Sulfuricurvum kujiense DSM 16994: one gene and its partner. The protein of the gene in region 1 interacts with the protein of each later gene in a pairwise test. Links are inferred from orthologs where the notes say so. Each region holds a gene or a part of one and is shown on either strand. Other genes may lie near its edges. The genes, in order: gyrB and gyrA.

Region 1 (15,014 bases):
ACTGGGTACGGACAAAATTTGCCGATAAAATCGCTCATCTTTTTGAAATTAAAACCAATGTAAAACCTACTGTATCGATTTTAATACAATCTACTTCCGTTCAATCTTCGGTACAAAATACCGTAGCCGTACCTAATATCGAACGCCCGGGCGGATCACTGCTTAACCCCTCGTTTACTTTTCAAAACTTTGTTGTGGGCGATTCCAATAATTTTGCCTTTATCGCAGCCAAAAACGTGAGTGAAAAACCGGGGGTCGTTTACAATCCCCTCTTTATCTACGGCGGTGTAGGACTGGGAAAAACCCATTTGATGCAATCGGTCGGAAATGTAATGCTATCCCAAGGAAAAACGGTTATTTATACTTCCGTAGAGCAGTTTCTAAACGATTTTACCCGCCATCTCAGCAACCGGACCATGGATCGTTTTAAAGATAAATACCGCAAATGTGATTTACTCCTTATCGACGATATCCAGTTTTTAAGTAATAAAAACCAAATACAGGAAGAGTTTTTCCATACGTTTGATGCCCTTCGAAACGAAAACAAGCAGATCATTATTACTTCCGATAAACCTCCTAAAAAAATCGGAGGTCTAGAAGAGCGCTTGAAAAGCCGTTTTGAATCGGGTCTCGTAGCCGATATCCAGCCTCCTGAACTCGAAACCAAAATCGAGATCATCAAGAAAAAATGTGAAATCAACCGTGTTAAACTCGATCGCGAAGTTATTAATTATGTTGCAACCATTATTGAAAACAATACCCGCGAAATCGAAGGAATCCTCTCAAAACTCAATGCCTATTCACAATTGATGGGTGTCGATATCACGATCGAATTTGCGCGTAATGTCCTTAAAGAGCAGATGGCTGAAAAACGGAGCAATATCACCACCGATCTCATTATGGATACCGTTGCCAAAGAGCTTAATATCAAACCGAGTGAAATACGCTCCAAAAGCCGTAATAGCAATATCGTATATGCACGCCGAATCGCTATTTATCTCTCCCGTACCCTTACTCCGAATTCTATGCCTCAATTGGCTCAGTATTTCGGAATGAAAGATCATACGGCCGTCAGCCATACCATGAAAAAAATTCAGGAACTGATGAAAAACGACGAAGATTTCCGCGTTAAAATAGAAGAACTTTCCAATAAAGTTTCTGTTGCCACTCCGGAATAACGTTTTGTGTTTGTAAAGGCTATTTAAAAAAGATATAATTCGTACACAAGTGAATAGATGTGAATGAAAGAAAATAGGTTCATCACATCGCAAAAGCAGGAGAGATGGGTGTTTTGAGGGTGTTTTCACCCATTCACACCCCCTTATTACTAACTACTACAATTAATGCTTATATATAATAAAAGGAGTCTTTTATGAAAATTACCGTTGACAAGTCGGTTTTGGAAAATATCCTTCTGCATCTACAACCTTTTTTAGAAAAAAAAGATACATCGCAAATCACATCCCATATTCTCCTTTCGACAGACGGAAGAACTCTCTATGCCAAAGCGACCGATTATGAAATCGGACTCATCATTCAGACAAATTCCGTTAATGTTGAAGAACCCGGCTCATTAACAGCAAACGGAAAAAAACTTCTCGATATTATCCGCATTTTAAAAGATGAAGAAATTGAGCTGACTCTGGATAAAGATACCCTTCATATTAGACAAAAACGCTCAAACTTCAAACTCCCTACCTATAAAAGCTCAGAATTTCCTGCTTTCCCGACTACAGACGGAAAACCTAATATCGCGATTAATTCTCATCTCTTAATTGAATCATTGAAAAAAATCACCCCTGCTGCCGATACCAATAACCCGAAATTCGAACTTAACGGTGCATTGATCGATATTAAAAATAATCAAATCAATTTTGTTTCTACCGATACACGTCGTCTTGCACTCGTTCATATTGACAGCCAAAACGACCATGAACTTTCAATCATTGTCCCTAAAAAAGCGATTATTGAAATTCAAAAACTTTTTGCCGACAACATTGAAATCTTTTACGACAATACCCATCTCGTTATCAAATCGGAAGATTCTCTTTTTTATACCAAACTGATTAACGGAAAATTTCCCGATTACAGCCGAATCATCCCTAAAGAAGCCCAACGGACGATTGTTCTGCCGAAAAGCGTTATTGTCACCGCTATCAAACAGATTACGACTATTTCCAATGATTTGAAATTAACATTCCAAAGCGATTCAATACTGTTTGAAAGTTTGAGCGATGATAACATCGAAGCAAAAACGACCGTTGAAATAGAAAACGGATTTGAATCTCCGTTTATTTTGGCTATCAACAGCCGCTATATTTTGGATTTTTTATCCCAAGTCAATGCTACAGAATTCACTCTCGAAGCCAATGAATCAAATCAACCGTTTGTTTTAAAAGATCAAAATTTTAAAACCATCGTTATGCCGATCGTTATCTAAATTTAACGCAAAGGAATTCATCCCTTTCAAGGAAACATCGCTATGCGAGCGGTATCCTTGTTTTGGCTACGCTAACGCTGAGTTCCACCCAAAGGGCACTTCGTCTTCAGCAGAGAGCTCGTATACAGTAAACCGCACTCGCTTCTATTTTCACAAACTTTCTATAAAACCTATTTTTTAGTTTAACTACGGTAAAATAAAGCCATTTAACACGCTTAAAAGCTGGAGCAACTATGGAAAATTACGGTGCTAGTAACATTAAAGTCCTAAAAGGTCTTGAAGCCGTTCGAAAACGACCGGGTATGTATATCGGTGATACCGGTCATCGCGGACTTCATCACTTGATCTACGAAGTCGTTGACAACTCAATCGATGAAGCGATGGCGGGACATTGTGATACGATCACGGTAACATTGACCAAAAACGGTACCGCAATAGTAAGCGATAACGGTCGGGGTATTCCGACCGACATGCATCCGACAGAGGGAATTTCTGCGGCAACGGTTGTTTTGACCGTATTGCACGCAGGGGGAAAATTCGACAAAGATACTTATAAAGTCTCGGGCGGTTTGCACGGGGTAGGGGTATCGGTTGTTAATGCCCTCAGTAGTGATCTCAAAATGACAATCCACCGTGAAGGTCAATCGTTTGAGCAAAACTTTAAATGCGGTATTCCTCAAGAGCCTTTGGCCATAACAGGCACAACACGTAAACGTGGAACAACCATTGAGTTTTTCCCGGATCCTTCGATCTTTACCGAAACGATTATTTTTGATTATGACTATTTGGCTAAACGTTTCCGTGAACTCGCTTACCTGAATCCTCGAATCACCATTATTTTCAAAGACGAACGTAACGGCGCGAGCAATACTTACCATTTCGAAGGGGGTATCAGCCAATTCGTTACCGATGTGAACAAAAAAACGGTTGTGGCTTCACCGTTTGCGTTCAGTGAAAAAATCGAAGATATCGAGATGGATATCGCAATTATGTATAACGACAGTTATGACGACAAAACGTTTACGTTCGTTAATAACATCAATACACCTAACGGCGGAACTCACGAAGCGGGTTTCCGTGCGGGTCTTACCCGTGTTATCTCAAACTACAACAAACAAAACGGTAATGCCAAAGAAAAAGATGTCCCTCTGACCGGCGAAGATGTATCCGAAGGGCTTATCTGTGTTGTTTCCGTACGGGTACCGGAGCCTCAGTTTGAAGGACAAACAAAAGGGAAACTCGGAAATACCTATGTTCGACCGTTGGTTCAAAAAGTCACGTATGAAAAACTGACCAAATATTTTGAAGAGAATCCGCTTCAAGCCAAAGCAATCGTCCAAAAAGCGTTAATGGCGGCACGAGGACGTGAAGCGGCGAAAAAAGCGCGTGAATTGACCCGCCGCAAAGATGCAATGACGGTCGGAACATTACCGGGTAAATTGGCTGACTGCCAAAGCAAAGATCCGGCAATCAGCGAATTGTATCTGGTGGAAGGGGACTCAGCGGGCGGTTCGGCGAAACAGGGACGTGATCGTGTCTTCCAAGCGATTTTGCCGCTCAAAGGTAAAATTTTGAACGTTGAAAAAGCGCGATTGGACAAAATTCTAAAATCCGAAGAGATCACCAATATGATCACCGCTTTGGGCTGCGGAATCGGTGAAGAGTTCAATGAAGAGAAACTTCGCTACCATAAAATCATCATCATGACCGATGCCGACGTCGACGGAAGCCATATCCAAACGCTGTTATTGACCTTCTTTTTCCGATATCTTCCGAAAATTGTCGAAAATGGATACCTCTATTTGGCACAACCGCCGTTGTATCGATACAAAAAAGGGAAAAAAGAGATCTATTTTAAAGATGACCGTGTTATGAACGCTTTCTTGATCGAGAACGGTATTGAAGCGTTAGAAGCGGAAAATCTGAATGTCGGTGTAAATGATCTCGTCTCATTTTTCAAAATGGTTGATCACTATCGCAGTACCCTTGATGCATTGGAACGCCGTTATGCTCTTGTGGAACTTATCCGTTATTTCATTGAAAATCCGGATTTGATCTCATTGCCGCTTACAGAGATGTATACCAAAGTTGAAGCTTTCTTGACAGCTCAGGGGAATAATATCCTTAGTAAAAGCGTGAGCGATGAAGATATGCATCTATTTGTACAAACCAAAGAGGGATTGGAAGAGCTTCACATCAATGATGAGCTTTTTGCTTCTCCGCATTTTGCCGAAGCAAACTATATTTTCCAAAAAATTCAGGATTGGAATCTTCCTCTGGAAGGTGATTTGCTCGAATTACTCACCCAAATTACCGATTATGCGAAAAAGGGTTCTTACATCCAGCGTTACAAAGGTCTCGGTGAGATGAATCCTGAACAGCTTTGGGAAACAACGATGACACCGGAGAACCGCGTATTGCTCCGTATCACGATCGAAGATGCGGAAACCGCAGGCGAATCGTTTAATCTCTTTATGGGTGATGATGTTGAACCGAGACGTAATTACATCGAAACACACGCCAAAGATGTTAAGCATCTGGATATCTAATTTTTAATGACCTACACCGAACAAAAAGAGAGAGAGCACCGCTTTGCCTTGGCATTGCGGATGGGATTGCCTATCTTTTTTTTGAGTTCGGTTACCCTTTTTGCCCTTTTCTCCCAAACCTATACTTCTCTCGCTTCTTTAATCGTGTTGTCCATATCGCTGCTCGGGATCATGATCTATTTTATTTTTTACCTCATTTATCAAAGTGCCCATGAGACGATTACCGATCCGACGACTTATGCATTTACCTCAGAATATTTTTTTAAATTAGGCTCAAAAGCGCTCCTCAAAAATACGCAAACCGTCATGATGATCAGCGTTGAGAATTTATGGTCTATCAATGAGCGCTACGGTATTAAAAACGGGGATAAAGCGCTCCAAAATACCGTAAAAAAGCTGGATCGGTTTTTCCGAGACAAAGGGTATGACAAACTTCCGATAGGGCGTTATAAAGGGGGTGACTTTTTAGCCTTTTTGCCGGGAGAAAAAGAGCAGTATAGAGTATTGATCGAGCTGTTTTTGTCCAAATACGAAAATCACATCGATAATGAGATTGAAATAAGAGTCGGGATCGTAATGGTAGATTCGCGCCTCTCGAATAATATGGAACTTTTGACAAGCCGTTTGTATGAACTTCATAACGATCGGTTAACAGCAGAAAAAGAGGAATTTTATTCAATCAACGAACTCGAACATGAAATACTTGAGGCATTGGAACATAAACGCATTTCGATCGGATTTTGGCCGGTATGCTGCGATGATGACATGTTTGACACGTCGGTGAAATTAATTGATTCCGAGGGGAGGCTGATTCATCAAAGCCGTTATATTCCCGTACTCAACCGACTCAATAAGATGCGTTTTCTGGAGAGTGACGTACTTGAAAAAATAGGGGCATTATGCAATGAGAAAAATCAAAATATAGTGTTAACTATCTCTCCCGTTACATTGCGGAATCCCCATTTTTTCGAGCATGCTCTCACTTTATTCGAACGTTATCCGAAAGCGCGGAATAAAATAACATTGTTGTTTGAAGAGAGGGAGTATTGTCATCAGCTAGAACGTTTTTCACAGCAAATAGCCCATTATCGCAAAGCCGGATATAAAATCGCTCTGGATCGTTTGGGCGGCTATCAGACAACCCTTTTATATCTCAAAGAGCTTGAGATAGATATTGTCCGTTTCGATTCTCTTTACAGCCGAAACATAAAAAAAGCGGGGTATCAGAATATTATTCAGGGGCTGAATCTCAGTGCCCATCTGTGCGGTGCGAAAACATGGATGTCGATGATTGAAGACTCAAATAGCGACCAGCTTTGCCAATCGCTTAAAATTAATTATCGGCAGGGAAATTATCTGGGTAAAATTTTAACACTGGACGACATTACTAAAAAGGAAACAAATATATGAAATACGGCGAGCAGATAGTCGAAAATTTCGATGTAGAAAAAGATTTTGAGATTTGGCCTAACCAGCATGAGCGCGATTATGTCATAAAAGTAACGTTACCCGAATTTACCTGTCTTTGTCCGCGCAGCGGATATCCCGATTTTGCAACGATTTATGTCGAATATACTCCGGATAAATGGGTTGCTGAACTCAAAGCTATCAAACTGTACATTAATTCGTTCAGAAACCGCCATATTTCGCACGAAAACAGTGCAAACGAGATTTACAGCGTCTTTGAACAGAAAATCGCTCCTAAGCGCTTAAAAGTGGTTGCAGACTATTATCCGCGCGGAAATGTTCATACGGTCGTGGAAATCGATAGTGAAAAGATGGTAAAAGAGAAGTAATTCGAAAGAAGAAGAATGCATATAAAGGGAAAAACCCTTTATATCAACCGAATTTACCGGTGATATATTCTTGGGTAAGTTTCTCTTTCGGGGTGACAAACAGCTCTTCGGTGTGTCCTAATTCAATCAATTCTCCCAGATACATAAATCCTGTATAGTCGCTGACACGTGCCGCCTGCTGCATATTGTGGGTAACGATGATGATCGAAACGCGTTCTTTCAACTCAATAACAAGTTTTTCGATCCCCTGTGTCGAAATAGGATCAAGTGCCGAGGTCGGTTCGTCGAATAACAAAACTTCCGGCTCAACCGCGATGGCGCGGGCGATACATAAACGCTGCTGTTGTCCTCCTGAGAGGCCGTTTGCATCGTTTTTGAGGCGGTCGCTGACCTCTTTCCATAATGCGGCGTCCTGAAGCGCTTTTTCGACACGTCCTTCAAGCTCCGTTTTGTTTTTAATACCTTGCAAACGCATTCCGTAAGCGACATTGTCAAAAATAGACATCGGAAATGCGGTCGGTTTTTGGAAAATCATCCCGATTTTAGTCCGCAAAAAGATAAGATCTTCTTTCGGATTCAAAATATTGCGCCCTTCAAATTCGATTTCTCCGTTGTAGGTATTGCCGGGATAAAGATCATGCATTCGGTTAAAAGCGCGCAATAGAGTCGTTTTACCACAGCCGGACGGTCCGATAAGTGCTGTAACGGCATTTTTGGCAATCGGCATCGAAACTTTTTTCAGGCTAGGTGATGACGCACCTTTATAGGTAAATTCAAAATTACGCACATGAAGTGCACACTCTTCTTTGATATCGATAATGCTTGCCATGGATTATTTCCTTTTTCCCATTAATAAAATAAGTCGTCCCATAATATTGAGACCTAATATAAACATCGAGAGGATAAAGGCAGCTGCCCATCCGAGTTGCTGCCAGTCATCATAAGGACTGATCGCATAGTTAAACATTGTTACCGTCAGAGAAGGCATCGCTTCATTCAAATCGGTTGTGAAAAAGTTGTCGTTAAACGAGGTAAACAGCAACGGTGCCGTTTCACCGCCGACACGGGCGATACCGAGGAGTACACCGGTCAAAATACCCGCTTTAGCTCCGCGATATACGACATCGATTATCACTTTATACTTTGGTGCTCCGAGGGCAAATGCCGCTTCACGAAGGGTCCCGGGTACAAGTTGAAGCATATCATCGGTCGTGCGCAAAATAACCGGAATCATAATAATGGCCAGAGCGATAGCTCCGGCCCAAGCGCTGAAATGGCCCATAGGCATAACGACGACGGCATAGACAAACGCCCCGATAACGATTGAGGGGGCCGACATCATGATATCGGAGATGTCACGGATAGTGTGGGCCAATTTTGAATTTTTGCCGTATTCGCTCAAATAGGTTCCCGCCATGATACCGAGCGGAACACCGATAAGGGTTGCCAAACCGACAAGGATAAGCTGTCCGATCAGAGCGTGTCTGAGACCGCTTTCAGCATATCCCGGAGGCGAACCTTCATAAATAAAGATATTCCAGTTCAGGGCATTAACCCCTTTCATAACCAAAACTCCGAGAATCCAGAACAAAAAGGCAAGGGCAATAATAGCACTTAGTGTCGAGAAAGTTAACGCTATACGGTTGATAATGATCCGTTTTTGTGTAGATGTCATTGTCCTTTCCTCACTTTACGCAAAAAATAAAATTTTGCGATGGCAATAACGACAAAGCTCATAATGAGCAATGTCAATGCTAATCCGAATAGGCTAGAGAAATAAAGGGAACTGTCGGCTTCGGTAAACTCATTGGCAAGGGTAACCGGAATCGAAGTCGTCGGATCCATAATTGAGCTCGGGGTGTGATGGACATTCCCCATAACGAACGTAACCGCCATTGTCTCACCGATCGCTCGGCCGAGTGCCAGGATAAGAGAACCGATAATACCTGCTTTTGCGTAAGGGATGATGACGTCTTTAATGACATCCCATTGTGTCCCGCCGAGTGCATAAGCGGATTCTTTGAGAATATCGGGTGTCGTATTCATCGCATCGCGGGTAACGGCAGCCATAAACGGAAGAATCATAATGGCCAAAACAATTCCCGCTGCAAGCAGACCAATCCCCATTCCGCCGAAAATATCGCGTAAGATAGGGACGAAGAAAAACAATCCCCACATCCCGTAAATGACCGAGGGGATAGCGGCAAGGAGCTCAACGCTTACGCCGAAGAATCCTTTGATTTTGTCATGGGCGATTTCGCTCAGAAAGATGGCGACGCCGATCGCAACCGGGATAGCCAAAAGCATTGCCAAAAAAGTAGAAGCGACCGAGCCGAATATAGCCGCATAGGCACCGAATTTATCGAGATTCGGCGCCCATTCGTCTTTGGTGATGAAATCAAAGCCGAAGGTCTGCATCGCTTCGGTGGAGTGATTAAAGAGGACCACAAATATCCATGCGACGATGAATAAAATCAGCAGTGCGCTGGTGCGGGTCATGTTTAAGAAGATTTTATCAATCATGCCTTGCCTTACCTTAAAATAATTTGGCAATTTTATTACATGATCATTACAACACTGTTACCAAAACCTCTTTTATTACGACAAAGGAATAAAATCCCTTTGTCTACGCATGAGGCTATGACGTTAAAGCTTGCCTCTTTCGAGGTAGATATTAAGCCATTCCAGTGCTTGATCCCGGGTGAAAAACAGTTGATTAAGTTGGGCGTCGTAGGCATCATTCAGGATCGATTTAAAGGCTTCGGAAGGAGGCATTCCCAACGCGATCAGATCGCGTCCCATCAATAGTGGAACGGGCGGTTCAACTAAAACACCTAATGCTGAAGCTCTCTCATAGAGCCACTCGCCCGCTTCAAAATGTTCAGGGATATTTCCGACGAAGGCTCTTCCGAAAAAATCGGCTTTTGCAACCAAAATCAGATCACGGATACAGACGTATGTACTCAGACGGAGAATGTCGCTGTCGAGGGCATTTGAGCGATACAGTTTTCGCGGCCATCCGTGATAACGGATAAGGGGTAAAATACGGCTGATGAGTGTTTTGTCTTCGGTTACCCGTTCCAGCCAGTCTTGGGCCATTTCAGCTCCGATTTCGGCATGTTTCGGGGCATTGAGAATACCATCGGCGTAAAGAGTCGTATCGGGCTTGCCGATATCGTGCAATAACACGGCTAACATCAATATGATATCATCTCTCCACTCTCCGCAACGCAGAGATGCCATCGAATCCAGCGCCATCAGGGTATGGACCCAAACGGAACCTTCGGGATGGGAATCTTTTTCCTGGGGAGTTTCTTCTAGCCTGTCAAGAGGGGTAAAAAAACCAAGGGCTCCCATATCACGTAATAATGCCATCCCGATTGAGGGGCGGTTACTTTGGAGGAGAAGCTTTTTAAACTCTTCAAAAATACGTTCTTTCGGAAGTTCATTAAGCGCTCCGTTTGCAATCATTTGGCGGCACAGCGCTAACAAGTTTTTATCGCATGTTAGCTCAAAACGGGCGGTAAACTGTACGGCCCGCAGTACTCGCAGAGGGTCGTCTATAAACGTTTCGGGATCAACGCATCTGAGCCGTTTGGCTTTTAAATCTTCAACTCCACCGAACGGGTCGAGAAGGGTTTGGGTAAGCGGGTCGTAACCGATGGCGTTAATCGTAAAATCACGTCGGCGTGCCGCTGCGGAAAAATCGAGATCGCTAAACCATTCCAGCTCAAATCCCTTGTGTCCGAATCCTGATTTGGATTCGGTACGCGGAGGGGAAAAGTCGATGGAGTACCCTTCGTAATTGAGTTTTAGAACGCCGAAGCTTTTTCCGTATAGCCCCAATTTTCCGAAAGGGCGAAGGAGGGCTTCGAGCGTTTCCAGGGAAGTTACTCCGTAAAGCTCGATATCAAGATCGGATGTCGTGTGCCCCGTGAAGAAGTCGCGGACAAATCCGCCGACAAAAATAGGTTTGATCCCGTGATGTGAAAGATGTTCAACCAGTCGTACCAAGGGAGGAAATAAAGGGATCATTTTTTGGAAGGGCCCTTTTTTTCGACGAGATTTGCGAGGGAAAAGCTAAAGGTAGATCCGATTCCGAGTATACTCTCTATCCGAAGTTCGGAATCATGCAGTTTTAAAATATAGCTGACGATGGAGAGTCCAAGCCCCATGGAGTTGTCCCAGCGGTTTTTTTGGACGCGGTAAAATTTTGAAGTAATTTTATCAAGTTCTGATTGAGCGATTCCGATCCCTTTGTCGCTAACGCTCAGGGTATTATCCGTTAGTGTCACCGTTACCTCTTCATCCGAATATTTGAGTGCATTGTCGATGAGATTGGTAATGATTAGTTCAATCATCGTTTTATCGGCAAAAACGGTTTTTGCCGTACCGTGGTAAGTAATGGAGCGTGCCGGATATTTGGCTTGCAGAATAGAGATCGAATCATGACATATGTCGGAAATATTGAATGACGAAGGTTTAATGGAGAGGTCGTTGTTTTCTAGTTTTACGGAAAGTGCCAGACGGTCCAGCATCAAAGTAACGCGTTGGGTATTGGAGAGGATTTTATCCAAAAACTTTTCACGAATTTTGGGATCGATATTCAAATCATCATGGAGTGTTTCGGCATATCCCATAATGGCGGCGATGGGGTTTTTGAATTCATGGCTGATTGCGGAGAGGATATCGTTTTGCTGTTTGTTGATGAGGCGCAGTTTGGCGGTGTGCTTACGCTTTTGTTTGTCACGGTTATGAAGTTTTTTAACCAGATTTTTGAGAAGAATCGAAATTTGCAAAAACTCGCGAAAGTATTCCGGTTTGAGAACCGCCCGGTAGTTTTTGGCAGAAACTTCATCCAAATAACGGGTAATTTGGAGGATATCGTAACGTGCTTTTTTGGAGATGTTGTAAGCGATTAGCAGGGCGATAACGACCAGTATGCCGAAACCTCCGACAAGCTGAATCCATAAGACGTAAAAGTGTTTCATTACCCCTTCGAGACTCATAGCAAGGCGGATGTAAAATGTCCGTTCGGGTGTAACAATTTTATGGGCGACATAGATGAAATCGGTTTTAACTGTTTTTGAATATCGGATAGCCGTTCCGTAAGGCTCCGTCATGGCATGCATTACTTCTACCCGTCCGATATGGTTTTCCATCGTCGTTTTATCGGCATCGCTTTCAGCCATGACATTTCCGTTTTCGTCGATAACGGTAACCCGTAGAAAGGTTTTTCCGGCGGCTTGGGCAACAAAACGGTCAAAATCGTTGGTTGAAGTCAGCAGAGGCTCTAAAAGATTGATATTTTCAATCAGCCGCTCTTCACTGTCATTTATGATCATGGATTTAAGGGTAAAATAGCTGATTAGCGAAGCAACGAACAATGCGGCGACAAAAAGGCCTAAAACATTAAGAAAGAAAAGCTGATGGATCCTTAGCACAGTGTGTAACCGACTCCCCGTACCGTTTTGATATATTCTTTGGACTTATCGGGATCGATTTTTTCTTTGAGGCGGTTAATCGCAACGTTGACGGTGCGGTCTTGATACACTTCGTCACCGCCCCATACGTTTTCGAGAAGATAATCACGCTCAAGAACGACATTTTCATTCACGATAAGAGCATGCAGGAGATCGAATTCGAGTTTGGTGAGTTCTATCGGATTGCTTTCGATAAATACCGTTCTAGCAGCCAGATTGAGCGAGATATCACGGTAGGACAGATTCCCTTCATTCGAAAGCTTTTTAGTACGGCGCAATACCGCTTTAACCCGCAGGATCAACTCTTTCATACTGAAAGGTTTGGCGATGTAATCGTCCCCACCCCGTTCAAATCCCTGTTCGATATCTTCGTCTTTGTTCTTTGCACTCACGAAAATAACCGGCGTCTGCATTCCCCGTTTTCGCAATGACTCGACAAACTCGCTTCCTTCTGCACCCGGAAGATTCCGATCCATAAGGATCAAATCCACATTTTCTTCTTCAAGGGCATTGTTAACGTGTTTGGTATTGAGAAATCCTATGGTTTCAAACCCCTCTTTCGTGAGGTGATATTCCATAAGTTCCAAAATATCCTGTTCGTCTTCGACAATCAGTATCAACGCATTCACGGCTGATTCCTTTTTTTTATTAGTGTAAAACGCCAAAGGAATAAAATCCCTTTGGCTACGCTAGCCGCTAAGGCACTAAAGCTTGCCTCATTCGAGGCAGAAGCGGCTCGCATAAAAAGGTTATGCAAGAAGTCTAATTGTGCAAGTTTAACTCGCCGCCCTTTTGTGCATAGAGCATCAACGAAGCTATATTGACCGTACGATCACCGATTCGCTCTAATTTGCGTAATGTTCCTAACACTCTAACATATTCGACGGCAAGTTCATTCGCGTCGATGATCAGGTTTAGAAGCTCTTTCTCCATTAAAGAAAATAGATCGTCATTTTTGGACTCTTCGACCATCACTTTACGATAGGTATCGTCCGCGTCGCATGAGTCGATGTTATTTAAACATTCTGAAATGTATTGTAACGCATTGATCGTTGTTTTATGCAACTGAACGATCGCATTGGTCAAAACGCTCATGTCGCATCCTCCCATACAGTGGTCATGCAAACGTTTGCTGTATTTTTTGAGTCCGTCGCCGATACGGTCAATTTCATTGGTCATTTTCAAATATGCGACAAGCAATCGTAACTCATCGGCTTCTGGACCGAAAAGGGCGAATGTTTTAATAATTTCGTTATCAATTTTGTTGGCATCCACTTGAATATTTTTAATATAGGTACGTGAGATCTCGTACAGTTCTGCATTGTCGGTTTCAAATGCTTTGAGCGTCTCTTCGCTTGATTGAATAATCTGAGAGAGCATTACGGAGATCATTCCCCGAATTTCATTGAGTTTGTTTTCATAGCGTGGTAGCATTAGCGTGCCTTTGATTAAATGATGGTGCGCGATTATAACAATGATTTATAACCGTGAGATTACAAACATAAATGGACTTTTGTAATCGTTTCGTTACCGGAGGCCTCTACAATACGTCCATCAAAAATTCCAAAAGGATTCCATCATGCTAACAAATGTCATTAAAGGTTTGGTTATCGCTGGCGTAGCGGCAACTTCTATGATCGCAGCAGACAAAATCAACGGTGCAGGTGCTACATTCCCGGCTCCGGTATATTACGATTGGGCGTATAACTATCAAAAAGCGACTAAAACACGTGTTAACTATCAAGCAATCGGATCAGGCGGCGGTATCAAGCAAATCTCTGAGCGTATCGTAGATTTCGGTGCAACAGATGCTCCTTTGACACAAAAAGAACTTGACAAAGCAAAATTGACTCAGTTTCCTGCGGTTATCGGTTCTATCGTTGTAGCACATAACCTTCCGGGTGTAGCGGACGAAAAATTGAAACTTAAAAACTCTGTTGTTGCTGACATTTTCGCCGGTAAAATTACAATGTGGAACGATCCTGCTATCACTGCGGACAATGCGGGTATCAAGCTTCCGGCAGAAAAAATTATCGTTGCTCACCGTTCAGACGGATCAGGAACTACCTATGTTTTTACCGATTTCTTGAGTGATTCGTCACAAAACTGGAAAAGCAAATTCGGTATCGGTAAAGCGATCGGCTGGGCAACCGGTGTCGGCGGAAAAGGGAATGAGGGTGTAACAAACCTTATCAAACAAACTCCGTACTCAATCGGGTATATCGAAAATGCGTATAAAGAGAAAAACAACCTTTCAGCCGCAACTTTGCAAACAGCAAGCGGAAAATGGGTAACTGCTACTAAAGCAAACTTTATGGCAGCGGTTAAACAAGCTTCTTGGAAAAAATCAGAAGGCTTCTACGGATCATTGGTATCTCAAAAAGGCGATACTGCATATCCGATCGTAGCGGCAACGTACATCCTTTTACCGAAAGAGAAAGCGGAAATGAATGACCAAGTTATCAAATTCTTTGACTATGCGTTCAAAAACGGCGACAAAGCGGCTGAAAAATTGGGTTATATCCCATTGCCGGTTGAAACAACCAATCTTGTCCGCGAATATTGGGCAGAAACTAAATAACTTTAACGCAAAGGGAGTTATTCTTCCTTTAGCCGTGTTAGCGCCGGGTTTTACCCAAAGGGCCCTTCTCCTTCGAGGGGAAGCCCAAATCAAAAAATTTCTCTAAAATCGTTTCTGATTTCGATAGCTTTAAGAACATATCGGTGTCTTTAAAGGTGTCTTTTT
Region 2 (15,128 bases), 2.1 Mb from region 1 along the record:
CGGGGAAGACCCGATCGTCGTCTCTGTAAACGGTTCCTATACGATAAACAATGAACTTTTCAGCGACCGGAGCGACGTATCGAGCCGGGGATACAGCTATGGTGCGGAAATTTTTAAAGCGTTTTCAAATCAGATCCGAACGTCATTGGCGTATACGTACAGTTCCACCTCTTATGAGGATAAAGACATCCTTTTCGAAAATCGCCGTCATGATACTCGGGAGAATTATGAGGTGAGGTTGAGCAAGCAGCTTCAAAATGATTTGTCGGTCAATGCCATAGTGGGATATATCCAAAATCATTCAAATCAGGCACCGTATACGTATGACAAAATAACTGCGCAGCTAAGTGCCGTATTAAGTTTCTAAAATGAAAAAAATCCTTTTTCATCTTTGGATGACTTTAGGAATTGCTGCGGTTGCTTTGGTGGGTTACCTCAAATATCCGTCTGTATTTATGCCGTTTGAACATAAAATAAATGACGCTATGTTTCTATTGAGAGGGGAGATACAAGGAGATCAAAATATCGTTATTGTCGATATCGATGAGAAAAGTCTCAAAGAACTCGGGCAATGGCCGTGGAGCCGTGATAAAGTAGCACATCTTCTGGAAAATCTGAAAGGGTACGGGGCTGCTATCATAGGAATTGATGTTGTATTTGCCGAACCCGATAACAGCTCTCCCAAAGCGGTATTTCGAAAATTGGGAATCGCCGATACCAATGTTGCCGATTATGACAGGATGCTGGGGGAAACCATCGCACAGACCCCTGCGATTGTCGGGTATGTTTTTGCGCTTAGCAATGATGGAGTCGCACCTGAAAATACTCCGACAACGAACGCGGTTATCATCGAAAAAAACAAACCTGCAAGCTCTTTTTTGATTAAGCCTTACCGAGCGGTTCTCAATATTCCTCTGATTCAGGATAATGCCTATTCCAGCGGCTATTTTAATACTCTCCCCGATAAGGACGGTGTGGTCCGCAGTGTCCCGTTAGTGATGGAATACGGCGGAATTATCTATCCGTCGCTGAGCCTTGAAATGATCCGCATTATGCTGAACGAGCGTAAAATAACTCTGGAATACGATGACCGCGGGGTGAATAGAATTATGGTAGGCGATCGTGTGATACCGACCGATTTTTACGCTCGGATGATGGTGAACTACCGGGGAAGCGCAAAAAGTTACCGTTATATCTCTGCCGCCGACGTTTATAACAAAAAGATCGACCCCTCTTTGATAGAGGGGAAAATAGTACTGCTGGGAACGTCGGCCGCAGGGCTGCTGGATCTGAGAAGTACGCCGTTTGACAGTGCCTATCCCGGGGTTGAAGTCCATGCGAATGTGATGGACAATATTATCAATCAAACGTTTATCGCCCAGCCGATCTGGGCTGTCGGCGTCGATATCGTTACGATTCTGGTGGTGCCGTTTTTGATTTTCGCAATTTTGCTGTTACCCGGCGCCATGGCCTCGTTTGCCGCATTTATTGCATTGAATGCGGGAATAATCGGAGGGCACTATTATTTGATGATGAGAGAGGGGATCGTACTGAATACCCTTATTCCTCTGTTGGCGATGATTGCACTTTTCCTTGCCGGACAGGTCATTAATTATTTTTTAGAGAACAAGCAAAAAGAGATGATCAAAGGCAAGTTTGCCCGAAAAGTGAGCCCTGCGGTTATGAATGATATTCTCTCGTCGACGACGGAAGACATATTGGCGGGAACAGAGAGGGAGATAACTATTTTCTTCTCCGATATGCGAAATTTTACCAATATATCCGAAGTATTGGGAAACCCGAAAGGGCTGATCCGTTTTATGAACGCTTATATGGAACCTATGACCGAGATAATCATTAAAAGCGGCGGAACCGTCGATAAGTTCATCGGAGATGCGATTATGGCGTATTGGAATGCGCCGCTGGCGATCGAGAATCATGCGGATAAAGCGGTTGGCGCGGCATTGGAACAGTTGCACGGATTGGACAAGCTCAACAGTGCTTTGAAAAAAAATCCCGATTTTGCCAAAGTAGCGGAGATGTCTGATAAAAAAGGTCTTCCCATTGTGGATATAGGGATCGGGGTAAATACCGGTACTGCGATTGTCGGAGAGATGGGTACACGGGGAAGAAGCGATTATACGGTCATCGGAGACACGATCAATTTGGGTTCACGCTTGGAATCGTTATGCAAATATTATAACTCCAGGCTCAATATCTCGGGATTTACGAAGCAAGCGCTCAAAGGGGAGTACATTTTCCGCTTTTTGGATTTGGTAACCGTCAAAGGAAAAAGCGAGCCGGTAGAGATTTGGCAGATTCACGATTTTGATCGTCGTATGAAACATACTCTTTATCCGGTGAGTAAAGAGGAGTTGGATCAAGAATTGAAACGGTATCATGAAGCTATCGAATTGTATAAAACAGGATTATTTGCGGAAGCACTTGCACTATTTAAAGAAGTAGAGAGTTGGGAGAATAAAACCAACCGATCGATTTATAAGATCTATATTGATCGGTGCGAACATTACATCCAAAATCCGCCCGAATCGTTTAACGGCGTTTTTGTTCACACCACCAAAGGATAAGTATGAGTTTAATAAAAATCCTCGGAACCAATGGAAGCCGATCGGATGAGGGGTTTACGACATGCATTCAGGTCAATGACCATACACTGATTGACGCAGGCAATATCATGCATTCTCTGGGTGCGGATGCGGTGGTAAAAATCAATGCTATCTTTTTCACCCATTCGCATCTTGACCACATTATAGACAGCGCGTTTTTGCTGGACAACGTATTGGTTCACAGAAACAAACCGTTAACTCTTTATGGGCTTCCCGAAACCATAGCATCGCTCAAAGAACATTTTTTTAACGATACGATTTGGCCCGATTTTACGAAAATAAATCTTGTCGGAACCCATCAGCCATCTTTAGAATATGTTGAGATTAATTATAATCAACGCTACATGATGGAGGACGATATCGTCCTTACTCCCATCCCCTCAAATCATGCCGTTGCGTGTTGCGGCTATATTATTGAACAATCGGGCAGCGCTGTTCTTTTTTCCGGAGATACCTATAAAAATAAGGCATTATGGGAACTTATCAATACAAATAAGAGTATAAAATCGGCAATCCTAGATGTTTCATTTCCAAACCGTCTTAGCAAAATAGCGGAAGAGAGCAAGCATATGACCCCTCGTGTTTTACAAGAGGAGTTACAGCTATTAGAGCGTCAAGAGGTGAATCTTTATATTAATCACATTAAACCGTTTTACTATGTAGAAACGTTGTCGGAGCTTGAAAATATCGGTATATCGGAAGAGAAGATACTGCAAGACGGCGAAGCAATCGACCTTGCAACCGGCGAATTAAAAAAACTGGCACTTCCCGGTCATACTCAGGATGAGCGGATTCACAAATTGCTTAAAATCGGCACTGCATTATCGAGTGAAGAGGAATTGGATACCCTCTTAGAGATGATTGTGACCGAAGCCAAGGCGCTCACCAATGCTGACGGAGGAACATTGTATCTGGTCGACGATCACCATTTACGGTTCAAAGTAGTTCAGAACGATTCGTTGGGGATCAAAATGGGGGGAACTGCCGGAGAGATGACGTGGGATCCTCTTCCCATGTATCTGGAAAACGGTTCTTTAAATATGAAGATGGTCGCCGTCATGTGTGCGCTTACGGCACAAATTATCAATATTCCCGATGTTTATGAAGCGGAGGGCTTTTCATTTGAGGGGACCAAAAAATTTGACGCAGGGACGGGTTACCGTTCAAAATCAATGTTGGTTATCCCTTTAAAAGACCATGAACAACAAATTATCGGAGTATTGCAGCTGCTCAATAAACGAGATTATCAGACGCAGGAGACGGCGGTTTTTGACGGTGAAGATGCTGAAATTACCCTTTCATTCGCCTCGCAAGCAGCGATAGCGATTACCAATAAAACGCTGATTCAAGGTTTGGAAAACCTTTTGGAAGCATTTTTGAAAAGTATTATTTTCGCGATCAGCAAAAAATCGCCCTACACGGCAGGCCATATTCGTAGAATGGTCAAACTCAGCGTTATGTTAGCCGAGGCGATCGATCGGGATAAAACGGTTTATCACGATAAGTCCTTTACCCCCGAAGAGATAAAGCAGATCAATTTTGCGGCATTGATGCATGATATCGGAAAACTTGCCACGCCGGAATACGTTGTAGACAAAGCAACCAAACTGGAGATGATTTTTGATCGGATTTCCCTTGTTGAAAAACGTATTACGATTATCAAACAAGCGTTGCAGATTGAATTTTTAAAAGAAAAAATTGCCTTGTTCGGAGACGATGACAAGGGAAGATGCAATCAGTTGGAAAAAACAATGGAAGAGAAATTTGCAATCCTTGATAGCTATTTTGAAATCATTAAAAACAGTAATAAAGGTGAAGAATTTACCAGCAACGAGACGGTACAGAAGATTCAGTCCATTGCCAAAGAGTCGTGGGTTATAGAAGGTGTAAACTATGCAATTTTGGAGGAAGAGGAAGCGTATAACCTCAGTGTTCAAAAAGGAACCCTTACCAATGAAGAACGCGACATTATCAATCTTCATGCAAAAATTAGTGTTGACATTCTTAACAAGCTCCCTTTTCCGAAAAAATACAAAGAGATACCGCAAATATCCGGAAATCATCATGAGAAGATCAACGGTAAAGGATATCCGCAAGGATTAAAAGGGGATGAAATCAGCTTTGAAGCCCGTATATTGGCGATTGCCGATATTTTTGAGGCGCTTACGGCAAGCGATCGGCCTTATAAAAAAGCAAATCCGATTTCCGTTGCGATGAAAATCCTCTATTTTATGGCAAAAGACGGAGATTTGGATCGTGAGATGGTCAAGTTCTTTTTCGATTCAAATCTTTATATGGAGTATGCAAAATCATCGCTCCCTGTGACAAGCATCGATGAGGTTAGCGTTGATTTTAGCGATCTTTAATCTCATCATCTATGCGGAGTGAATATAAAACTATGGTACTGAAATTAGTCTTGATATGCTTTGTATCCCAAATGGCTCTCTTTGCGGATGAGAGAGGTACTCAGAGTGGAATAAGCACTGCAACGTCTTTAGAGAAAGACAGCTCGTACGATACCGATGAGGTGCATGACTACTTGTCGCGTAAAGTTCTCATTTTCTCGACGAATTTGGATCAACTGTTCTCCGGCGGATTTGAAGAAGATCAGAATAGCTCTTTGGATACGGAGAGTCGATTCGCAGGACAGATCGATAAGCAGGAAAAATATCTTAAAATCTATCAGGCGGCGGCTTGGTTCGATGATTTTTTCAAAGATGAAAACTATTTGGATATTAAAAACAAAAGTTTTGTCAAAGTGCAGGGGGGATACATATTTGATAAACGGGGAGATTCTGCTTTATACAATAAAATTAGTGCCCGTATCAAACTACCGAAAACTCAGGAAAAGCTGCAGATTTTTATCGGCGATGACGTTCAGGAGGGGGGGATTGTCTCCAATGCACGTCATGCAGCTATGAATGAGGGGATAGGGATAAAATACTATTTGCCTTTATACGGACGTTTATTTTCGAATGCATCGCTCGGACTTTCCGGAATAGACAACCCTTATGTTAAAACCCATTTGGAATATCCGATACTAATGGGAAGATGGTTATTCAAAGCAAATCAAAATTTCAAATATGCGGTTGAAACGGAATTTGATGAATGGACGGATTTGTATTTTGACCGAAAACTTTCCGATAAAGAGCTGATCCGGATTTTATTTCAACGATCTACCAATAACCGTATCAAAGGGATGGATTACCTGACCCAGCTCTCTTATATGAATATGCTGAAAAACGGTGTCGGCTACAGCTATTACGTTGCGGCCAACGGCCGTACAAAAGATTTATCCGATACCTATGAGAATGGGCTTCATCCGCAAGAAGGGGTATATAATTATTCGCTTGGGGCAGTATGGCGTCAGCAATTAGTCAAAGAGTATCTGTTTTATCAGATAGAACCGATTTTGTCTTATCATGAACAATACGATTACCGGCCCAACTATCTTCTGCGTTTCACGATCGACTTGTATTTTGGGTATAAACAATAATAGATCGAAACGAACGGGTATTTAAAATTATTTGTGAGCGAGGGGTAAATAAAAAGTGGCTCCGAATGCTGGATTCGAACCAGCGACCAAGTGATTAACAGTCACCTACTCTACCGCTGAGCTAATCCGGAACAGTAAAAGAAGAAAGGTTCATAAATGGCTCCGAATGCTGGATTCGAACCAGCGACCAAGTGATTAACAGTCACCTACTCTACCGCTGAGCTAATCCGGAATGTTTATGAGGGCGTAATTATACGTTATGAAGGCACAATTGTCAATAAAAAAACGGTTATTTAGAGCGTTTTCGATTAATATTTTCGACAGGGATGAAAAATAGTATGTTTGAACGCTCAATTTGCCCGATTTTACCTTGGCTCAGCATCTTTTTGAAACGTTCTTTTGACTCTTCGTCGAAAAGAGCATCGATATCTTCCATCGTCAAAGGGCGCTTGTTTAAGGTCGTTAGTATTTCGTCATCGCTGTATGTGCTTTGTGTCGCAGATAGGTGAGTGCGTGATACGATATGAATAGGCAATGACGGATCAAAACGGCGTGAGAGTGCATAGAGCTCTTCAAAATTCATCCCCTGAACGGGATAAGCCGGTGGGCGGTCAATAGTCCCGATATCGATCCGCTCACATCGGATACCGAGGAGGGCAGTGTTGAGGGCTTCTAGCTCACTTAAGGCATCGTTGAGGCCTTTGACAAACAATATCTCTATAAACAGTTTCCCTTTATACAGATGTGAGAATCGGGAGATGTTCTCAATGATGGAAGCGATCTCGATCCCCTCTGCTGGGCGGTCGATTTTTTTGAATACGGCAGGAGTCGCGGCATCGAGCGAGAGTTTTACCTGATCGAGTTTTAAAAGGGTGTTAAAGACTTTCTCATTCCCCAGACAGGCGCTGTTAGAGAGGATGAGCGTCTGGATACTCCCTTTGATTGCATCAATCTGTCCGATCAGTTCACCCAAATACGGATACATGGTCGGTTCGCCGTTTGCCGTGATTGTAATGACATCGATAGCGGTGTGCTTCGATAGAGCATCTTTTAAATCGGAGATAACGGTTTCGACAGGGGTAACGGTATGCTGATTCGCCATAGCCGGCATGGGAGCTAATTCGCAGTAGAGACAGTCAAAATTGCACTGTTTTCCTGAGGAAGAGAGATCGACCCCGAGCGAAACACCGAAACGGCGTGAATGCACGGGTCCGAAGATGGTAGACATATTAAGCTTTTTTGCTCACACGTTGGCACTCTCGGACGAAATGCTGTGCATTTTCGACCGGAACATCGGGGAGGATTCCGTGACCGAGATTAAAAATATGACGTTTGCCGCCCATGATGTTTTGGATCGCTTCGACACAAGCGGTCGTTTGTTCTTTCGAGTAGAGCCGGCACGGCTCCATATTCCCCTGCAACACGTATCGATCACCGAGCTTTTCTTTGGCCAAAGCCATCGGAGTACTCCAGTCGACGCCGAATACATCGAAGTTTCCGTATACTTGGTCCAAGAATGCCGGGATCCCTTTTGGGAACATGATGATAGGGATATGAGGGTATTTGGCTTTTAGATAGTCGGCGATTTCGACCATATAGCTCCAAGAAAACTCATTGTATCGGCTCGGTTCGATTGCCGCAGCCCAGCTGTCGAAGATTTGAACGACATCAATGCCGGCTTGAATCTGCTTTTCCATGTAAAGTTTGACCACTTCAGTCACTTTATGGAGAATTTTATGCAATAGGTCAGGATTGGAATACATCATCTTTTTGCAGATATTGTAGGTTTTTGTCCCTTGGCCTTCGATCATATAGGTAGCCAGCGTCCACGGTGCTCCGGTAAATCCGATGAGGGCTTTATCATCACCCCGTTCATCGAGCTGTTTACGAAGCAGTTTAATCGTGTCGTAAACATACGTCAGTTTCGATGCCGCTTCTTCTCCTCCGATCAGTTCATTCAAATCTTCTTCAGAGGCGATCGGTTTGTCGAAAACAGGACCTTCTCCTTTGATAAAATCGAGTTTCATCCCCATTTCATTCGGGACAACCAAAATATCGCTGAAAAGGATTGCCGCATCAACGCCTACGATGTCAAGAGGTTGGATAGTCACTTCCGCTGCCATGTCGGGAGCATGGCAAAGGTTCAAAAAATTTCCGGCACGTTTGCGTACTTCCATGTACTCCGGAAGATAGCGTCCCGCCTGGCGCATCATCCAAACGGGGGTATAAGGGGTTTCTTTTCCGAAACAGGCATCGACGAAAATTTTACTCATTATTGAATCCTTTGTAGTGTGTCTTCTCTTTCTTTTCTTTGTCCGTAAAGAAAAGAAGCAAAAGAAACTCTATCCTTTTGGCAAAGTGCTCGCATACTTCCGGCACTTCTGCCTCCGCATGCGGCGTTAGCGGATGCCAAAAGGATAAAAAATTATTTTTTAGTGGTCGTGATGACCTACTTTGCTTAGGAAGTAAAGCCCGACGGCAACCGCTGTGATCGAGAGTGCCAGATACAACAGCTCCAAAGCTCCGGTAAATACCGTATGTCCCACTTTTTGGAAAAAACCGACGACCAGTACCATAACGATAACTTTCGAGATCTTGTCTTTGAGCTGGTCGAGCGAATGGACGGCAAGAAGCTGGTTCTCTTTACCGTGTTCGTCTTTTGCCGGATCGATATCGGAGATAAACAGCTCGTAGAGGCCGAATGAGAAGATAATCATTACGACACCGATGAGGTAGAGATCAACCGCACCTATAATACCTCCGACGACTTCCTCATGAAAATGCGCCGGATGAGCGTGGGTGGCATAGACACTGATAACATACTGCATCGTGTGGAATACATCAAAACTAGCGATCGTAAAGAGCAAAATAGCGCCGAGCAATCCGAATACAACGGCTAAGACAATAATAAAACGTGAGCTCCATAGCCCTTTTTCAAATAAACCTTCGATGAAATGCATCTTATGCTCCTTGCATCTCTACCCATTTCTGAGCGATTCGTACCGCATTGGTTGCGGCGCCGACACGGAGGTTATCGGCGACAACCCACATGTGAAGAACATTATCCCGATAGATATCGTTACGGATACGTCCGACAAAGGTTTCGTTTTGATCCATACACAAAGACGGCATCGGGTAGATACTCTCGCTCGGTTCATCTAAAACGATGATATTCGGCGCTTTTCGAAGCAGTTCACGCGCTTCGGCTGCATCAACTGCACCGTCAAAGGTCAGGGTCAATGTTTCGGCATGACCGCGAAGTGTCGGGATTCGGACACAGGTTGCGCTCACTTCGATCTCTTTGTGCATGATTTTTTGAGTTTCATTCACCATTTTCAGCTCTTCTTTGGTGTAGCCGTTAGCCGTAAATGAGTCGATTTGCGGGATAGCATTCAAAGCGATACGGTGAGGGAATTTTTTCGGTTCCATATCATCAAGTTTAAATGAAAAGAAAGCCTGCATCTGTTCAACCAACTCTTCCATAGCCGTTTTTCCCGCTCCGGAAGTCGCTTGATAGGTACTGACATCGATTCGTTGCAAATCGTATGCGTCATCAAGCGGTTTAAGCGCTTGTACCATTTGGATAGTAGAGCAGTTCGGATTGGCGATGATCCCCGTCTTTTTCCACTGAGCGATATCTTCAGGATTGACTTCCGGAACAACAAGAGGGACGTCATCGAACATCCTAAAATGGCTCGTATTGTCGATTACAACGGCTCCCGCCTCTGCCGCATACGGGGCAAATTCTGCCGATACGCTTCCGCCGGCACTGAAGAGGGCAATCTCGATCCCTTCTTCAGCGAATACGGTAGGGGTCAACTCTTTGATAACCAACTCTTGGTCATTGAATGTGACGGTGTTGCCGGCACTGCGGGCACTCGCAAGGGGAACAAGTTTGGCAAGAGGAAAATCGATCTCTTCGAAAATACGTAAAATTTCTTCTCCGACAGCACCGCTGGCACCGACGACGGCTACATTGTAAAGTTTCATAGGAAGTTTTCCTTAGGGATGAAATCAGATCACCCGAAAATATTTTTCCGCGATTATAGCAAATAGGGGCTTTTAAAACTTTGATAAATTTTGCAGTATCTTTTTTTAGGAAAGAAGCGTTAAATCCTTCCTAGACCGCGTGCTTCCAAAAAGAGGTCATCGGTATCGATAATTTCGCCGTCGCTTAAAATCGCCGAACGCTCGACCACCGAAATCAGTTCACGGATATTGCCGGGCCAGTTGTAGTTTTCAAGGGCATTGCGTGCTGATGCGGTAAACGATTTCGGCTCAAAACCGTATTGTGAACAATAGCGCTCTAATGCCGCTTCGGCAATAGAGAGAATCTCTTCCCGGCGCTCCCGAAGCGGCGGGATATTCAACGGAATGGTATTCAGCCGATAATACAAATCTTCGCGAAATTTCCCCTCTTTGATTTTTTCATGGAGATCGGCGTTGGTAGCACAGATGATACGAACATCGATTTTGGTATTTTTTGAGGCTCCCAAACGACGGACTTCCCGTTCTTGAAGCACACGTAGCAATTTGGCTTGGAGACTAAATGGCATTTCGGCTATTTCATCCAAAAAGAGCGTCCCCCCCTCAGCCAGTTCAAATTGTCCCGTTTTAGCTTCCGTAGCATCGGTGAAAGAGCCTTTTTCAAAGCCGAAAAGTTCGCTCTCGATCAGATTGTCGGGGATGGCCGCCATGTTGATGGCTATAAAAGGATTTGAGGAGCGATGCGAGCATTCATGAATATGGCGGGCAAATACCTCTTTACCGACACCGCTTTCCCCTAAAAGCATCATACTCGCATCCGTGATAGCGGCTTTGGCGATACGGCTTAGCAGTTTATCCAGTATCGGAGATGTGCCTAGGAAATTTTCGGTTTGTGCAGGTTCCGCGGAAGAGGGCTTTTGTGATTTTTTTGCGATCGTTGCGGTTCTCTCGATAGCGGTAACGAGTGTCTCGATTTCGAACGGTTTGAGAAGGAAATCTTTGACGCCGAGTTGGATCGATTCAATGGCACGGGTGAGGGTAGCATTCCCGGTGATAATGATCACTTCAAATTTGCCTCCGAGCGTTTTGACAAACTCGATTCCGTCCATCCCCGGCATATTGATGTCACTGATGACCAATTCAAAAGTATCATCCAGCTTTTTAAGTGCGTCACGAGCATTTTTGAAGGTATGAATCTCATATTTTTCATAGTCGCTCATCGCAATTTCAAGCGATTTACGCATATTGATATCATCTTCAACAATTGCAATTTTCATTAACGACCACCCCTTATTTAGTTGCGGTTATTGTAACAGACTCATTATTAAACTCGACTGCATAGCATTTTGTCGGGAGTGTCAGGGAATTAAGGGAGTGTACATTTGAAGCGCTAAAGCGATCATTGCTTTTGACGTGAAGCTCTTGATATGAGGCAAATTCCAAAAAAGTGGTTTCTTCCCGTTTTAAAACCGTTTCCAATGTCTCATCCGGAGTATGTTTTAAAACTAATAGGGCCGAATTGTCAAGAGAGCCGCACGGTTGCATCGCTTTTGATACGGAGAGGGTTTCATTGATGGCTTGAGTATTTTTAGCAGTAAGCCGATACCCTATATAGTAGTCATCGGCTTTGATCGCTAAGGTAAAGATTAAGGTAAAACCCGAGAATAGGAAAGGGAAATTTCCATTTCGACTTCGCACAGTCCCTCTTTAAATGTAGTGTTGATAATATTGGCGCCGCGTACAAGGGCTTCAACGGACGTACGGGTTGTTGATTGTGTAAGCATCATGTTCTTGATGGTATCCTGTCCTTCAACTTCAACCCCTTTGACCCGCTCTGCGATGAGACGATAGCCGTCTACCATTGCGGCTCGTTTGGCTAAAGCGTAGGCTTGAGCCGGTGAAGCGGTAACCGACGGTGCGACACCTTGTCCCACAACGGTAACAACGAGCTCATGTCCGGATTTTAAAATGGGTTCAACACAATGACCGTCTGTGCCGCTATAGACACATTTTACAGTAGGTGTATCGCTGGAGAAAATTCCCGCATGAAGTGCGGGAATAGTGAGAAACAGTGCAAGTAGAGCAGAGATTCGCATTCGGATTCCTTCGGGTATATTTGGAATAATTACCCAATTTAAGCAAATACTATTCCAACTCTAATGTAGTAGGTTCACTACCTTCATTTCCCTCATTTTCTTCATCATCCTCCTCTTTTTTCGGACAACGGGAAATACTGGCGACATCATCCCCTTTGACAATGTAAACGCCGCTGGTATTGCGTCCGGATTTTGCAATCGTCTGCATATCGACACGGATCATTTTACCCGCTTTGGTCAGAGCCATAAGATCCATTGTCTCATCTACCATAACACATCCGACGACTGTTGTTCCGGTTTTGGCATTGAGTTTCATCGCGATAACCCCTGAACCGGCACGGTTTGTTAGGCGGTACTCTTCGGCAGTAGTCCGTTTTCCGATCCCTTTTTCACTGACCATGAGGATCTCTTCCTCATCGGATTTGATGATATTGGCATCGACGACAACATCGCCTTCGATTTTAAATTTGATACCGCGTACACCGCGGGTGCTGCGTCCCTGATCGCGGGTTTTGTCTATTTCAAATTTGATACATTGCGCGAATTTGGTCACGATAAAGAGATACTTAGTCTCTTCGGTCGCGATGTGCGCCGTGATGAGTGCATCATCTTCATCCAGAACGATTGCACGGACACCGTTGCTTCGAATATTTGAGAATTCGTTCAAAGCGGTACGTTTGACGATACCGTTTTGGGTGAAAAAGACGAGCGATTTTTTCTCATCGAAATCGGTTGTCGGAATAATCGACCGGATTTTCTCATCCGCTTCGAGGTTGATGAGATTAACGACCGCTTTTCCTTTTGCCGTACGTGACCCTTCCGGGATTTTATACACTTTGAGCCAGTGGAGTTGTCCGCGATCGGTGACGAACATCAAGGTATCATGGGTATTGCACGTATAGAATTTCTCGATAAAGTCGTCATCGTAGGTCGTTACGGCAACTTTCCCTTTTCCGCCTCGGATTTGTTTTTCATATGCGGCAAGCGGAACGCGTTTAATGTATCCGCGATGGCTGATGGTAACGACCATCGGTTCGTTCGGGATCAAATCTTCGATATTGATGTCATCATAGTTATCTTCGATATCGGTGACGCGAGGAATATTGTATTGTTCCACGAGTTCAACGAATTCTTCTTTTATAATCCCTTTGAGAACCTCTTCGCTTCGGAGGATACTCTCTAGGTATTCGATATGGGTCAAAATCTCTTTGAGTTCATTTTCGATTTTATCGCGTTCCAATCCGGTAAGGCGTTGGAGACGCATATCCAAAATGGCTTGGGCTTGAATCGGTGAAAAACCGAATTCTTCGATCAAGCCGTTTTTCGCGGTCTCACCGTCGGCACTGGCACGGATAAGTTTGATAATCGCTTCGATATGATCGAGCGCTTTTTTCAAACCTTCCAAGATATGGGCGCGTGCTTTGGCTTTTTCAAGATCAAAAATAGTACGGCGGATAATAACGGTTTTACGGTGGTTGATAAAATGCCCCAACATTTCAAGAAGGGTGAAGACACGCGGTTCCTGGTTGAAAACAGAGAGCATAATGATCCCGAACGTCGTCTCCATATTGGTCGATTTGTAAAGATTGTTAAGGACGATTTCACTCATCGCGTCACGTTTTAGTTCGATAACGACACGGATCCCTTCACGGTCGGATTCATCTCGGATCTCGCTGATTCCTTCGATGAACTTGTCTTTGACCAAATCGGCAATCGTTTCGATCAAACGGGCTTTATTGACTTGATACGGGAGCTCATCGATGACGATAACGTCTTTATTCGATTTTTTCTCGATATGGGTTTTGGCCCGGACACGGATACGGCCGCGGCCGGTCTCATAGGCATCCAAAATCCCTTTTTTACCGTAAATAGTTCCTCCGGTAGGGAAGTCCGGCGCTTTGATAAACTGCATGATGTCATGGAGTGAGGCATTCGGATTGTCGACAAGATGGACAAGTGCGCTGAGAACTTCATTCGGGTTGTGCGGAGGGATGTTCGTCGCCATACCGACGGCGATACCGGATGAACCGTTAATGAGAAGATTTGGAACGCGGGTAGGAAGGACTTCAGGTTCCTGAGTCGTGCCGTCATAGTTGTCGACCATATCGACGGTGTCTTTTTCCAAATCTTTGAGAAGTTCACCGGCATATCGTGTCATACGTGCTTCGGTATAACGCATAGCTGCCGCATTGTCGCCGTCAACCGAACCAAAGTTCCCTTGACCGTCGACGAGCGGTGCGCGCATAGCAAACGGTTGTGCCATACGAACAAGCGCATCATAAACAGATGTATCCCCGTGCGGATGGTATTGACCGATAACATCCCCGACGATACGTGCCGATTTTTTATATTTTGCGCCGGCAGATAGACTCAGCTTGTCCATTGCATAGAGGATACGGCGGTGAACCGGTTTGAGACCGTCACGCACATCCGGAAGTGCCCGTCCGATAATGACGCTCATTGAGTAGTCGAGATAACTGCTCTTAAGAGTGTCTTCAATATTTATGTCATTTATTTCGCTATTGTCAAGCAGATCGTTCATTTCGTCCCCAAAAGTGAAGATAAGGTTGCTGATTATATCCGAACGAGCCTTAAATTCTTAAAATCTGTTTTTTCACCTTTAATTTGCTTAATTAATTAAATAAGGTTACAATTATCACAAACATTAAAAAAATAGTGTTACGGAGTTTAATATTAATGAAAAAAATCGAAGCGGTTATCAAACCTTTTAAATTAGAAGATGTAAAAGACGCATTGGCAGAAATCGGCATTACCGGTATGACGGTAAGCGAAGTAAAAGGGTATGGCCGCCAAAAGGGACATAGTGAATTGTACCGCGGTGCGGAATATGTAGTTGACTTTCTTCCTAAAATTAAAATGGAGATGGTTGTGGATGACGAGATGGTAGATCAAGTGGTCAAC

The links.
Region 2: the proteins of gyrB (region 1) and gyrA interact in binary tests that used the Escherichia coli proteins (3 or more experiments, as listed by UniProt). The link is inferred for Sulfuricurvum kujiense DSM 16994 from one-to-one orthologs.

What each region holds. Positions count from the first base shown.
Region 1 is NC_014762.1:221-15,234, forward strand. The notes cover bases 2,320-5,331. They hold gyrB (DNA topoisomerase (ATP-hydrolyzing) subunit B), read left to right. Parts: upstream 2,320-2,673; coding sequence 2,674-4,989; downstream 4,990-5,331. Other genes in these bases: dnaN (DNA polymerase III subunit beta), read left to right, coding at 2,320-2,440; SULKU_RS00020 (EAL domain-containing protein), read left to right, coding at 4,996-5,331. Outside these bases: chromosomal replication initiator protein DnaA, read left to right, coding at 1-1,178; more of dnaN, read left to right, coding at 1,373-2,319; more of SULKU_RS00020, read left to right, coding at 5,332-6,399; queF (preQ(1) synthase), read left to right, coding at 6,396-6,785; phosphate ABC transporter ATP-binding protein PstB, read right to left, coding at 6,829-7,614; phosphate ABC transporter permease PstA, read right to left, coding at 7,618-8,460; phosphate ABC transporter permease subunit PstC, read right to left, coding at 8,457-9,308; SULKU_RS00045 (CCA tRNA nucleotidyltransferase), read right to left, coding at 9,432-10,820; SULKU_RS00050 (sensor histidine kinase), read right to left, coding at 10,817-12,229; SULKU_RS00055 (response regulator transcription factor), read right to left, coding at 12,223-12,897; SULKU_RS00060 (phosphate signaling complex PhoU family protein), read right to left, coding at 13,031-13,702; phosphate ABC transporter substrate-binding protein PstS, read left to right, coding at 13,848-14,849. UniProt on the Escherichia coli protein: DNA gyrase negatively supercoils closed circular double-stranded DNA in an ATP-dependent manner to maintain chromosomes in an underwound state.
Region 2 is NC_014762.1:2,095,477-2,110,604, reverse strand. Bases 12,003-15,128 are described here. They hold gyrA (DNA gyrase subunit A), read right to left. Parts: upstream 14,749-15,128; coding sequence 12,256-14,748; downstream 12,003-12,255. Other genes in these bases: SULKU_RS10470 (P-II family nitrogen regulator), read left to right, coding at 14,904-15,128; SULKU_RS10480 (LPP20 family lipoprotein), read right to left, coding at 12,003-12,206. Also shown: SULKU_RS10540 (tetratricopeptide repeat protein), read left to right, coding at 1-367; SULKU_RS10535 (CHASE2 domain-containing protein), read left to right, coding at 369-2,588; SULKU_RS10530 (HD domain-containing phosphohydrolase), read left to right, coding at 2,591-4,993; SULKU_RS10525 (hypothetical protein), read left to right, coding at 5,026-6,123; SULKU_RS10510 (radical SAM protein), read right to left, coding at 6,413-7,351; hemE (uroporphyrinogen decarboxylase), read right to left, coding at 7,353-8,396; SULKU_RS10500 (YqhA family protein), read right to left, coding at 8,556-9,083; SULKU_RS10495 (aspartate-semialdehyde dehydrogenase), read right to left, coding at 9,085-10,113; SULKU_RS10490 (sigma-54-dependent transcriptional regulator), read right to left, coding at 10,233-11,387; SULKU_RS10485 (hypothetical protein), read right to left, coding at 11,401-11,808; more of SULKU_RS10480, read right to left, coding at 11,757-12,002. UniProt on the Escherichia coli protein: A type II topoisomerase that negatively supercoils closed circular double-stranded (ds) DNA in an ATP-dependent manner to maintain chromosomes in an underwound state.